DNA from 3 places in the Streptomyces kurssanovii genome. Region 2 is predicted to be linked to each of the others. Evidence: riboswitches for the same ligand, from Rfam matches in the RefSeq annotation. Region 2 holds a riboswitch; each other region holds the start of a gene.

Region 1 (3,948 bases), on a different contig from region 2:
GTCCCCTGCGTCGATAGCATCACCTGGCCAGTGCAAGTCGTCCGCAACCGCGCCAGGTGACCCGGCCCAGCAAGGAGGCCACATGAGCGAGGCGTACTCGCCAATCTTGGCGCTGAACCTGCTCAAGGAGTTCGAGGACCGGATCGGTGCTGTCTACTACTCGGAGGGTTTCGAACTGCGCGAGTACGGCGCAGACGCCGGCCTCCACACCTGGTCGGAGCATCCGGACTTCCTGAGCCGGTTCATCCCCTTCGCGCAGGCCAACCACTCCGGCTCCGACTACGCGCTGTGGCGGTGCGACGATCGGACCGACCTTGCCACTCTGCCCGTCGTCCTGGTCGGCGACGAAGGGCAGCTCTATGTGATCGCGCGAAACCTGATGGAGCTGTTCCAGCTTCTGGCCATCGACAGCGAGCCTGTCGATGACTTCGGGTTTCTTGCCGCTGGAGACGTTGAGGAACACAGCGATGGCCACCATGAGTTCCTCACCTGGTTGAACCAGAGTTTCGGCCTTGAGCCACCGGAGGACCCGCACGTGCTCTGGACCGGGCGAAAGAAGTCCGACGATCGCTTCAGGGCATGGGTGAGCCAGTTCGTTGAGTTGGACGATCACTGACCGTTCATCGCAGTTCGTGATCTTCATGGCTGTGGAGCTGTCGCCGGTGGTGCGGTTGCGGCGGATCAGCAACTGGTGGCTGACGGGGCGGGTCCGGCCAGGTCGATGACGGACCAGTCGTAGAAGCGGTAGCTCTTCGCGCCGGCTCCTGCCGACAGCTTCTTCCAGGCCCGCCTGGGCACCTTCTGCCAGTCCCGCCTGGGCGCTTTCGCGGCCAGCACATCCGGGCGGAACTTCCCGGCATCGGTAGTGACTTCATGGGAGCAGGCACGGCGAGGACGTAGCCGACCTGGCGCTCCTCCGGCGCGGATCGCAGCTTCGGGCTGCCGCCGCAGACCTATCGACGCGGCCCTCGTCCGCGGCGGTGATGCCGTCGGGGTGTCCGGGTGGCCACTCCACCAACTCGATCCGGTATCCGTCCGTGTCGGTGAGCCACGATGCCTTCGGGCCGCGAGGGCCGCCGGGGTACTGGACAGGGCCCGGCTCCAGGCCGGCTCGGGCAGCGGCTCCAGGGCGGCGGCCAGTACGTCCACTCGGATCGCAAGGTGGTCGAAACCGCTACCCACGTCGACCGGTCAACGGCTGGGACGGTGGACCAGTTCGAGCGAGGTCGCCGGTTCGCAAGGGAGCTTGAGGATCACGAGGCGACTCCCGTCGCCACCGTCGACCCTGCCCAGTGCGAGTGACGCCTGCAGCACACAGCCGCCGCCCCCGGCCAATCACCGGAAGGAAGGTGAATCGGCCCCCCTTGTGGAATTTCCCCTGTGGCGAAGGAGCGCCCTTCGTAAGCGCTATGCTGCGAGCACCCCGCGGGGGAAGCCGGTCGAAGTCCGGCGCTGACCCGCAACGGTAGGCGGAGCCCGACACGTGGCCCCGTGAGCCCGATTACCCGCGGTGGTGAAGGCTCCTGTCAATTCGCCGTGGACTGCGAGAGGGCGCTGCACAGGGCGCCCCGCGTCCCGGGCCGCTCCTGTGCTCACGTGGGTGCACGGCCTGAGGCGAAGGCGATCCGCCCGTGGCCACACCCCTGGAACTCGAGCCGACCGCGCCACCTCACACGGCGCCCGCCGGCGTCGGCCCCGCGCCGCCCAAGCGCGTATCGCTGTCCCTTCTCTTCGTCACCCTGTGCGCCGCGCTCGTGCTCTCCATCGTTTGTGGGGCGGGGATGGGGGCGTCAGGACTGTCCTGGGGCCAGGTACTGCGTTTTCTGTGGGCCGGGCTGACCGGCGGATCCCTGACGCATGACGAAGTGTCGGCTTACACGATCGTGTGGGAGCTGCGCTTTCCGCGAGCCGTGCTGGCCGCTGTCGTCGGGGCCGGCCTGTCGGCGATCGGCGTCGCTGTGCAGGCCATGGTCCGCAATGCCCTCGCCGACCCGTTCGTCCTGGGTATTTCCTCGGGTGCGGCCGTCGGTGCGAATGCCGTCCTTCTCTTTGGGGCCTTCGGCGCTCTCGGTCTGTGGGCGCTGTCCACGGCGGCGTTCTTCTCCGCGCTCCTCGCCATGGCGCTGGTGTACGCGATCGCCCGCACCGCTGATGGTCTGACCCCGCTGCGGCTCGTCCTGACGGGTACCGCGATGTACTACGGCTTGTCGGCCGTCACCACGTTCATGGTGTTCGCGGCCGAGCGTGGCGAGGCGGCCCGCTCCGCGATGATGTGGCTTCTCGGCAGCCTCGGCGGAGCCAGTTGGGCCTCCGTGCCGATCGCCGCGGGAGCCGTGCTCGTCGGCCTCGCCCACCTCACTGTGTCAGCGCGTCGCCTGAACGCCCTGGCGATGGGTGACGAGACCGCGGCCGCCCTGGGGGTGGACGCGGGGAGGCTGCGCAAGGAGCTGTTCCTGGTATGTGCCGCCGTCACGGGGGCCGTGGTCGCGGTGAGCGGTGCGATCGGTTTCGTCGGCCTGATGGTTCCGCACGCCGCACGGATGCTCGTCGGCGCGGACCATCGCCGGCTGCTGGCCGTCGCCCCACTCGCGGGCGCCGTCCTGCTGATCTGGGTGGACATCCTGTCGCGCGTGGTGCTCGCGCCCGTCGAGCTGCCGGTGGGCGTGCTGACCGCAGTCATCGGCGTGCCGTGCTTCGTGCTGCTGATGCGCCGCCGCTCCTACACCTTCGGAGGCGCGTGATGCGTGTCGACATCGATGCACTGACGGTCGAGGTCGCCGGCGCGCGGCTGGTACGGGAGGTGACGCTGAGCGCGGACGACGGGCAGGTCGTCGGGCTGGTCGGGCCCAACGGCAGTGGCAAGTCCACGCTGTTGCGCTGCGTCTACCGGGCCTTGCGCCCCTCGGCCGGTGCGGTCCGGCTCGGCGGTGAGGACCTGCACTCCCTGAGTGCGCGCGAAGGCGCCCGTCGGCTGGCCGCCCTGCCCCAGGAAGCGGTCAGCGAGTTCGACTTCACGGTCGCCGAGGTCGTTGCGATGGGGCGCCTGCCGCACCAGCGGTCCGTGGCCCGGACCACCGACGAGGACCGGAAGGCGTGCGAGGCAGCGCTGGTGAGGGTCGGCGCCGGTCACCTCGCCGACCGCGGCTTCCTCACCCTCTCCGGCGGCGAGAAGCAGCGGGTCCTGATCGCCCGCGCGCTCGCGCAGCAGCCGCGCGTACTGGTGCTCGACGAGCCCACCAACCACCTCGACATAGCCCAGCAGTTGGAGGTGCTGGCTCTGGTGCGCGGAAGTGGGCTGACGGTACTCACCGCGCTGCACGACCTCAACCTCGCCGCGCTCCACTGTGACCTCCTCTACGTCATCGACAGCGGCCGGATCGTCGCCCACGGTGCTCCGCACGACGTGCTCACGCCCGAGTTGCTGGCCGAGGTCTTCGGCGTACGGGCACACCGTGTGCCGCATCCGGAGTCCGGCGCCGTACAACTGCTCTTCGATCGTCTCCTGCCCGCTCAGCCCGCTTCTTGAGGAGTCATGGCCATCATGCCGAATCTCGTACGCCCCGCCGCACTCGCACTCGCCGCCGCCTTGGTGCTCACCGGATGCGGCGCGGAGGTCACCTCTCAGGACGAGGAGGGTGGTGGTGCCCAGGCACGCGGCGGCCACTATCCGGTGACCATCGAGAACTGCGGCCAGGAGAAGAGCTACGACAAGGCCCCCCAGCGCGTGGTCACCAATGACGTCGGTATCACCGAGATCATGTTCGCACTCGGACTTGAGGACCGTATGGCGGGCTATGTGATGCCCGACGACAGGGGCGATCTCGAAGCCGTTCCCTGGAAGGACGCTTACCAGAAGACGAAGTGGCTCTCGAAGAAGACGATCAACAAGGAACTGGTCCTCGACGCCCGCGCCGATCTTGTCTTCGCGGGCTGGAACTACGGCTTCAA
Region 2 (3,948 bases):
GTGACGAGGACCAGCTCGCCCACCCGTACGGAGACGTTGCCGGAGGTGCCCACCACGAGACCTTCGGCCGCCGTTCTGCGGGCGGTGTCCACGAGCTCCCGCCATGCGCGTTCGACCGCGCTCTGCCGCGCCTCATCAGTCATGCCCGCGATCCTTTCAGGCGGAGCCGGCCGGGCTCGGGGACACGGAGGGTGTTCGAGTGGCTGCGGGGAGCGCGACGGAGGCCCGAAAACGGACAAGCGGAATCGGCCGTCATCACTTGGGGACACCGCAGCGCCCGACCCAGTTCACCTTCCGTTCATCCAGGTTGCTTACGGTCCTCGCGTCAATGACGTCAAACGATTGCCTGGGTAAATGGAACACATCACACTGCTGCTCGCGATTGTGATCGTGACAGCTCTCGTGTTCGATTTCACGAACGGTTTCCACGACACCGCCAACGCGATGGCGACGACCATCTCGACCGGCGCTCTGAAGCCCAAAACCGCGGTGGCCATGTCCGCCGTTCTGAACCTCGTCGGTGCTTTTCTCTCCGTGGAGGTCGCCAAGACGATCTCCAGTGGACTGGTCGACGAATCAGGCATCACACCTGAAGTCATCTTCGCGGCGCTCGTCGGCGCCATCCTGTGGAACCTGCTCACCTGGCTGGTGGGCCTGCCGTCCAGCTCGTCGCACGCCCTCATGGGCGGTCTGATCGGCGCCACGGTCGCCTCGGTCGGCTTCGGCGGCGTCAACGGCGGCGTCGTCGTCACCAAGGTCCTGATCCCGGCCGTCGCCGCGCCGCTCGTCGCCGGCCTCGCCGCGATGCTGGCGGCCCGGCTGACGTACAAGATCGGCAAGAACACGGACCCGAAGGCCACGGCGAAGGGCTACCGCGCCGGGCAGATCGCCTCCGCGGGCCTGGTCTCCCTGGCGCACGGCACCAACGACGCCCAGAAGACGATGGGCATCATCACGCTGGCCCTCGTGGCCGGCAATGTCGTCGCCCCGGGTTCCAACCCTCCGATGTGGGTCATCGTGTCCGCCGGTGTGGCGATCGCGCTCGGCACCTACCTCGGCGGCTGGCGCATCATCCGCACCATGGGCAAGGGCCTCACCGACCTCCAGCCGCAGCAGGGCTTCGCCGCCCAGACCAGCGCGGCCAGCGTGATCCTCGCCTCCTCCAACCTCGGCTTCTCCCTGTCGACGACGCACTCGTGCTCGGGCGCCGTCATGGGCGCCGGGCTCGGCCGCAAGGGCGGTGTGGTCCGCTGGTCGACCGCCACCCGGATGTTCGTGGCCTGGGGTCTGACCCTGCCGGCCGCCGGTCTCGTCGCGGCGGCTTCCGAGTACGTCACCAAGCAGGGTGACTGGGGTGTCGCGGCCGTCGCCGTCTTCCTCGTCGCCTCCTGCGTCGCGATCTGGTTCATCTCGCGCCGTCAGGTCGTCGACCACACCAACGTCAACGACGTGGAGGAGGAGCCCGCGGGCGTCGTCACGACCGCCATCGCGGCCGTCACCCCGCCGCCCGTCGGTGACCTGAAGGCCACCATCGCGGCCCCGGCAGAACCCGAGACCGAGTCGCCCCGCCCGGCCACGGTGTAAGGAAGTAACGGAATGAAGATCGACTGGACTGCTCTCGGCTCCGTTTTCGGCGTGAGCCTCGTCGCCACCGTCGCGCTGGTGGGACTCTTCACCCTGGGCGTCGTGGGCCTCACCAAGCAGGAGGCGGCCACTCAGGCCGGCGGCTCCGGCGCACTGGCCCGCACCGGCGCGTACGCCTGCTTCGCCCTCTGCGCCGCGGCCGTGTCCTACGGGATCTACCTGATCGTCGTCTGACGACCGCACCGCCTTCGACGGCCGGGCCGCGCGCACCCTTAGGTGTTCGCGGCCCGGCCTTCGTGTGTCCGCCCGTGTGGGGCTCGGCACACTGCCCCGCCGCAGGTCAATGGTGAGTTGACGGGCGTTCGCGCGCGTGGTGGACTGCCGGGGCCAACAACGGCGGCAGAAGAGGAAGTCCGGTGCGAATCCGGCGCGGTCCCGCCACTGTCACCCGGGAGGAACCCCGGGGAGCCAGGAACTCTCACCGCCGGTCACGTCGAACCAGGGCGCGGACCCTGAGTGAGGACTTTTCGCATGCCCGGCCGCGGTACAGCCCTGTCCGTCGGACACCACCCCTGGGATCGCTGATCCCGTGCGTGCCGACCGAGTCTTCGTGTACGGCGCCGCCGCCGGCCTCGCCGGTGACCTGCTCCTCGGCGATCCCCGCCGCGGGCATCCGGTCGCCGCGTTCGGACGGGCCGCGAGCGCCGTCGAGCGTGTCCTTTGGCGTGACCACCGCGGCCGGGGCGCCTTGCACACCGCTGTGTGCGCCGGTGGCGCCGTCGCAGCGGCCGTGCTGGCCTCCCGGGCCGTACGCCGCTCCCCTGCCGCGTCCGTCGCGCTGACCGCCGCCGCCACCTGGGCGGTCGTCGGGGGTACGACCCTGGGGCGGGAGGCCACGGCCATCGGCGACGCGCTGGCCGCCGGGGACGTCGAGGCGGCCCGTGAGCGGCTGCCCCACCTCTGCGGGCGCGACCCGCAAGCCCTGGACGAGCAGCAGATCGCCCGCGCCGTCGTCGAGTCCGTCGCCGAGAACACCTCCGACGCCGTCGTGGGCGCCCTGGTGTGGGGAGCGCTGGCGGGCGTACCCGGGCTGGTCGGCTTCCGGGCGGTCAACACCCTGGACGCGATGGTCGGCCACAAGTCGCCCCGCTACCTGCGGTACGGCTGGGCGTCGGCCCGCCTGGACGACGTCGCCGGGTGGCCCGGCGCCCGGCTGACCGCCGCGCTGGCGGCCGTCTGCGGCCCGGACCGGCGCGGAGCCCTACGGGCCTGGCGCGCGGACGCGGCCAAGCACCCGAGCCCCAACGCGGGCCCTGTGGAGGCGTCTTTCGCGGGCGCCCTGGGGGTCCGGCTGGGCGGTTCCCTCTCGTACGGCGGGCGGGTCGAGCACCGGCCGGTGCTCAACGGGGCCGGGCGTGCGGTGGAGTTCGGTGACATCGGACGGGCGGTGCGGCTGTCGCGCCGGGTCGGCCTGCTGACCCTCGCCGTCTGCGCGGCGGGGCGGGTGCTGCGGCAGGGCCGCGGCGGAAGGAGGCCGGCATGACCGGTGGGGGGCTGCTCGTCGCCGGGACCACCTCGGACGCGGGCAAGAGTGTCGTGACCGCCGGGATCTGCCGGTGGCTGGTGCGCCAGGGTGTGAAGGTGGCGCCGTTCAAGGGGCAGAACATGTCCCTGAACTCGTTCGTGACGCGCGAGGGCGCGGAGATCGGGCGGGCGCAGGCCATGCAGGCGCAGGCCGCGCGCGTGGAGCCGACCGCGCTGATGAATCCCGTACTCCTCAAGCCCGGCAGCGACCGTTCCAGCCAGGTGGTGCTGATGGGCCGGCCGGTCGGCGAGCTGAGCGCCAAGGGGTACCACGGGGGCCGGCAGCGGGAGCTGTTCGAGCCGGTGATGGCGTGCCTTGAGGAGTTGCGGGGCACGTATGACGCCGTGATCTGCGAGGGGGCGGGCAGTCCGGCCGAGATCAATCTGCGCCGCACGGACATCGTGAACATGGGCATCGCGCGGGCCGCCCGGCTGCCGGTGCTCGTGGTCGGGGACATCGACAGGGGCGGCGTCTTCGCCCAGTTCTTCGGTACGACGGCGCTGCTGAGCCCCGAGGACCAGGCCCTTGTGGCGGGCTATCTGGTCAACAAGTTCCGCGGTGACGTGTCGTTGCTGGAGCCGGGGCTCGAGATGCTGCTCGGACTGACCGGGCGGCGGACGTTCGGGGTGCTGCCGTACGCGCACGGGCTCGGTATCGACGAGGAGGACGGCCTGCGGGTGTCCCTGCGCGGCACCGTGCGGGAGTCGGTGGTGGCGCCGCCCGTCGGTGAGGACGTGCTGCGGGTCGCGGTGTGCGCCGTCCCGCTGATGTCGAACTTC
Region 3 (3,948 bases), on a different contig from region 2:
GCTGCGGGATCTCCCAGGCGGTGCGGTACAGCGCGCGGATCTCCTCCGGCACCCAGGTGAAGCCCTGCACCGAGCCGCTCGCCTCGCGCAGCGCCTCCCGCGTCTGCGCGTCCCAGACGCCGAGCCGCTTCAGGTCGTCCACCAGGTAGGAGTTCACCTGGAGGAACTCGCCGCTGAGGGTCTCGCGCTTGAACAGGTTGGAGACCTGCGGCTCGATGCACTCGTAGACGCCGGCGATCGAGGCGATGGTCGCGGTCGGCGCGATGGCGAGGAGCAGCGAGTTGCGCATGCCGACGTCGGCGATCCGGGCACGCAGCGCCTCCCAGCGCTCCGGCCAGTTCAGCGTCGTGTCGTAGTGGTCGGGGTGCAGCACGCCGCGTGCCGTGCGGGTCCCGGCCCAGGCCGGCAGCGGCCCGTTGCGCTCCGCGAGGTCGCACGAGGCCTCGTAGGCCGCCAGCATGATCCGCTCGGCGATCTTCGTCGAAAGGGCCCTCGCCTCCGCCGAGTCGAAGGGCATCCGCAGCTTGAAGAAGACGTCCTGCAGGCCCATCGCGCCCAGGCCCACCGGGCGCCACCTGGCGTTGGACCGCCCGGCCTGCTCCGTCGGATAGAAGTTGATGTCGACGACGCGGTCGAGGAAGGTGACGGCCGTGCGGACGGTGGCGTCCAGCCGCTCCCAGTCGATGCCGTCGCCGCTGACGAACGCGCCGAGGTTCACGGAGCCGAGATTGCACACGGCCGTCTCGCCGTCGTCCGTGACCTCGAGGATCTCCGTACACAGGTTGGAGGAGTGCACGACCCGGCCCGGCTCCGCGGTCTGGTTGGCGGTGCGGTTGGACGCGTCCTTGAAGGTCATCCAGCCGTTGCCGGTCTGGGCGAGGGTGCGCATCATCCGGCCGTAGAGGTCGCGCGCGGGAACGGACCTGCGGGCCAGACCCGCGGCTTCCGCCCGGCGGTAGGCCGCGTCGAAGGCCTCGCCCCACAGGTCGACCAGCTCAGGGACGTCGGCCGGGGAGAACAGCGACCACTCCGCGTCCGCCTCGACGCGGCGCATGAACTCGTCCGGGATCCAGTGCGCCAGGTTCAGGTTGTGCGTACGGCGGGCGTCCTCACCGGTGTTGTCGCGCAGCTCGAGGAACTCCTCGATGTCCGCGTGCCAGGTCTCCAGGTAGACGGCGGCGGCGCCCTTGCGGCGGCCGCCCTGGTTCACCGCGGCGACCGAGGCGTCGAGGGTCTTCAGGAACGGGACGATGCCGTTGGAGTGTCCGTTGGTGCCGCGGATCAGTGAACCGCGGGCGCGGATACGGGAGTACGAGAGCCCGATGCCGCCCGCGTGCTTGGAAAGGCGCGCGACCTGGTGGTAGCGGTCGTAGATCGAGTCGAGTTCGTCGAGCGGCGAGTCCAGCAGGTAGCAGGACGACATCTGGGGGTGGCGGGTGCCGGAGTTGAAGAGGGTGGGGGAGGAGGGGAGGTAGTCCAGCCGGCTCATCAGCCGGTAGAGCGCCGCGACCTCCTCCAGGGCGCGCGGCGAGTCGTCCTCGGCCAGACCGCAGGCGACGCGGAGCATGAAGTGCTGGGGCGTCTCGATGACCTGGCGGGTGATCGGGTGGCGCAGCAGGTAGCGGCTGTAGAGGGTGCGCAGGCCGAAGTAGCCGAAGCGGTCGTCGGCCTCGAGGTCGATCAGCGCGTCGAGCCGGGTGGCGTGCAGGGCCACGAAGGCGGCCGTGCGGTCGGCGATCAGTCCCTCGCGGTGACCGGTGGCGACCGAGGCGGTGAACGAGGAAGCGCCCTGGCCGGCCGCCTCTTCGGCGATCGTGCGGGTCAGCAGACGTGCGGCGAGCCGGGAGTAGGCGGGGTCGTCCGAGATGAGGCCCGCGGCCGCTTCGGTGGCGAGGGAGTGCAGCTCCGCCGTGTCGGACCCGGCGTTGCGGCCGCGCAGCGCGGCGGCGGCGACCTTGCCCGGGTCGGTGTCGGGCAGGTCCGCCGTCAGGTCCGTCAAGGTCCGCAGCAGCGCGGTCCCGGGGCCGTCGTTCTGTGTCGCTGAGACCGGATCGGCTGGCGCGATGGTCATGTGATGCTCTCCCTCGCTCGGCTCTGGGCCGGCGGAGGAGGCGGGCCGTGGCACGCTGACGGGGCAGCACGGCGCACGGCGTCCACCGGCCCAACCGCGAGGCCCGGACGTCTGGGCATCCGGATCGGTCGAACCGGATGCGCCGTCGACAGGTCCTCGGACTCGAACGGGTACGGCGGAGCGCACCGGATCACACCGTTGCGGGACAGTTCCGGATTCACACCGGATTCCCCTGCGGCGACAGCGAGATGAGCATACATGTGGGGGCGGTTGAGTCAGCCACCCCCATATGTTGTGTCTCCGGGTGGGAAGTCGATGTCCGGGCACCGGGGCGTCCGCCCCGCTATCGTGGTCGGTGAAGGGAGGGTCCATGACCGTGACCACCGACCGCCCGCACCTGGACACCGACGACTTCGACGAGGCTTTCCGGATACTGGCCCGCACGACCGAGGGCGTGCGTCTGGAACTGATCGACGGGAAGCTCAGGAGCAAGGCAGTGCCGGACGGCGATCACGGGCGCATCATCGAATGGCTGACGCGCATCTGTATGCAGGCGCGTCCGGAGCTGTGGCTCTATGCCGACCAAGGGCTCAAGGTGCAGGAGTACCGGAAGGGCCGCGCCCGTCCGGACGGCTCGCTCGCCTCCAGCGGCGCCTTCGTCGGTCAGGGTGAATGGGCCGACCCCGACCAGGTGCTCATGGTCCTCGAGGTCACTTCGTACGACTCGGACACCGACGGGCGTGACCGGGTGGAGAAGCCGCGCGCGTACGCCCAGACGGGCATCCCGGTGTACCTGCTGATCGACCGGGACAGCTGCGAGGTGACGGTCTACAGCCAGCCCGACGGCGTGCGCTACGAGAACGCGCACACGGTCCCGTTCGGCAAGGACATCACCCTGCCCGCCCCGGTGGACATCACCCTGGCGACCGGGCAGCTCAAGGACTGGGTGCGCTGACCCCGAAGACGAAGGGCCGCCGCGCTTCCCGGGGGAAGACGCGACGGCCCTTCGCCGTGCGACCGGTCAGTGACCGCCCGGAGCGCCCGCCGTGGCCGGCGGCAGCTCCACCTTGACGCCCGGGTCGCCCGCGTCCGCCGTGTAGTCGGACGGGCTGGTCTCGTCGATGCCGTCAGGGGCCTTGGCCGCCCGCAGGACGAAGGTGAGAACGACGGTGACGACGACGTTCAGCACGAACGCGGTGAGACCGATGTAGCCGATCTCGCCGATGCCCGGGATCTCCGCCGACGAGCCGCCGAAGTGCTTCTGGGTCGGGCTGGCCACGCCGTACGCGGCGGCGGTGCCGTAGATCATGCCGACGGCCCAGCCGCCGATGAGCGCCCACCGGTGGAACCAGCGGGTGAACAGACCGCCCACCAGCGCCGGGAAGGTCTGGAGGATCCAGATGCCGCCCAGCAGCTGGAAGTTGATCGCGACCGTCTTGTCCATGGTGAGGACGAAGGCGAGCGCGCCGACCTTCACCAGCAGCGAGACCAGCTTGGAGACCTTGGTCTCCTGCGCCGGCGTCGCGTCGGGCTTGAGGAAGTCCTTGTAGATGTTGCGGGTGAACAGGTTCGCCGCGGCGATCGACATGATGGCCGCCGGGACGAGTGCGCCGATGCCGATGGCGGCGAAGGCGACGCCCGCGAACCAGTCGGGGAACATGTTCTCGAACAGCTGCGGGATCGCCAGCTGGCCGTTCTTGACGTTCACCCCGGCCGCGATCGCCATGAAGCCGAGCAGCGCCAGCAGGCCCAGCATCAGCGAGTACAGCGGCAGGATGGTGGTGTTGCGGCGGATCACCTCACGGCTGCGCGAGGACAGCGTGGCGGTGATCGAGTGCGGATACATGAAGAGCGCGAGCGCCGAACCGAGCGCCAGC

What was found. Region 2 has a riboswitch for cobalamin ahead of AB0K36_RS23685 (cobalamin biosynthesis protein). Riboswitches for the same ligand answer to the same signal wherever they lie in the genome.
Region 1: another riboswitch for cobalamin. It lies ahead of AB0K36_RS04175 (FecCD family ABC transporter permease); the one in region 2 lies ahead of AB0K36_RS23685 (cobalamin biosynthesis protein).
Region 3: another riboswitch for cobalamin. It lies ahead of AB0K36_RS13255 (ribonucleoside-diphosphate reductase subunit alpha); the one in region 2 lies ahead of AB0K36_RS23685 (cobalamin biosynthesis protein).

What each region holds. Positions count from the first base shown of each region.
Region 1 is NZ_JBFAQK010000003.1:98,205-102,152, forward strand. It holds gene AB0K36_RS04160 (hypothetical protein) at 83-616, shown strand; partial or broken gene AB0K36_RS04165 (IS701 family transposase) at 656-953, opposite strand; partial or broken gene AB0K36_RS04170 (VOC family protein) at 971-1,293, opposite strand; cobalamin riboswitch at 1,388-1,527, shown strand; gene AB0K36_RS04175 (FecCD family ABC transporter permease) at 1,632-2,741, shown strand; gene AB0K36_RS04180 (ABC transporter ATP-binding protein) at 2,741-3,526, shown strand; gene AB0K36_RS04185 (ABC transporter substrate-binding protein) at 3,542-3,948, shown strand, end outside.
Region 2 is NZ_JBFAQK010000038.1:15,140-19,087, reverse strand. It holds gene AB0K36_RS23700 (class II aldolase/adducin family protein) at 1-143, opposite strand, end outside; gene AB0K36_RS23695 (inorganic phosphate transporter) at 355-1,584, shown strand; gene AB0K36_RS23690 (hypothetical protein) at 1,597-1,818, shown strand; cobalamin riboswitch at 1,942-2,084, shown strand; gene AB0K36_RS23685 (cobalamin biosynthesis protein) at 2,174-3,127, shown strand; gene AB0K36_RS23680 (cobyric acid synthase) at 3,124-3,948, shown strand, end outside.
Region 3 is NZ_JBFAQK010000014.1:65,305-69,252, forward strand. It holds gene AB0K36_RS13255 (ribonucleoside-diphosphate reductase subunit alpha) at 1-2,071, opposite strand, end outside; cobalamin riboswitch at 2,202-2,328, opposite strand; gene AB0K36_RS13260 (Uma2 family endonuclease) at 2,442-3,026, shown strand; gene mctP (monocarboxylate uptake permease MctP) at 3,093-3,948, opposite strand, start outside.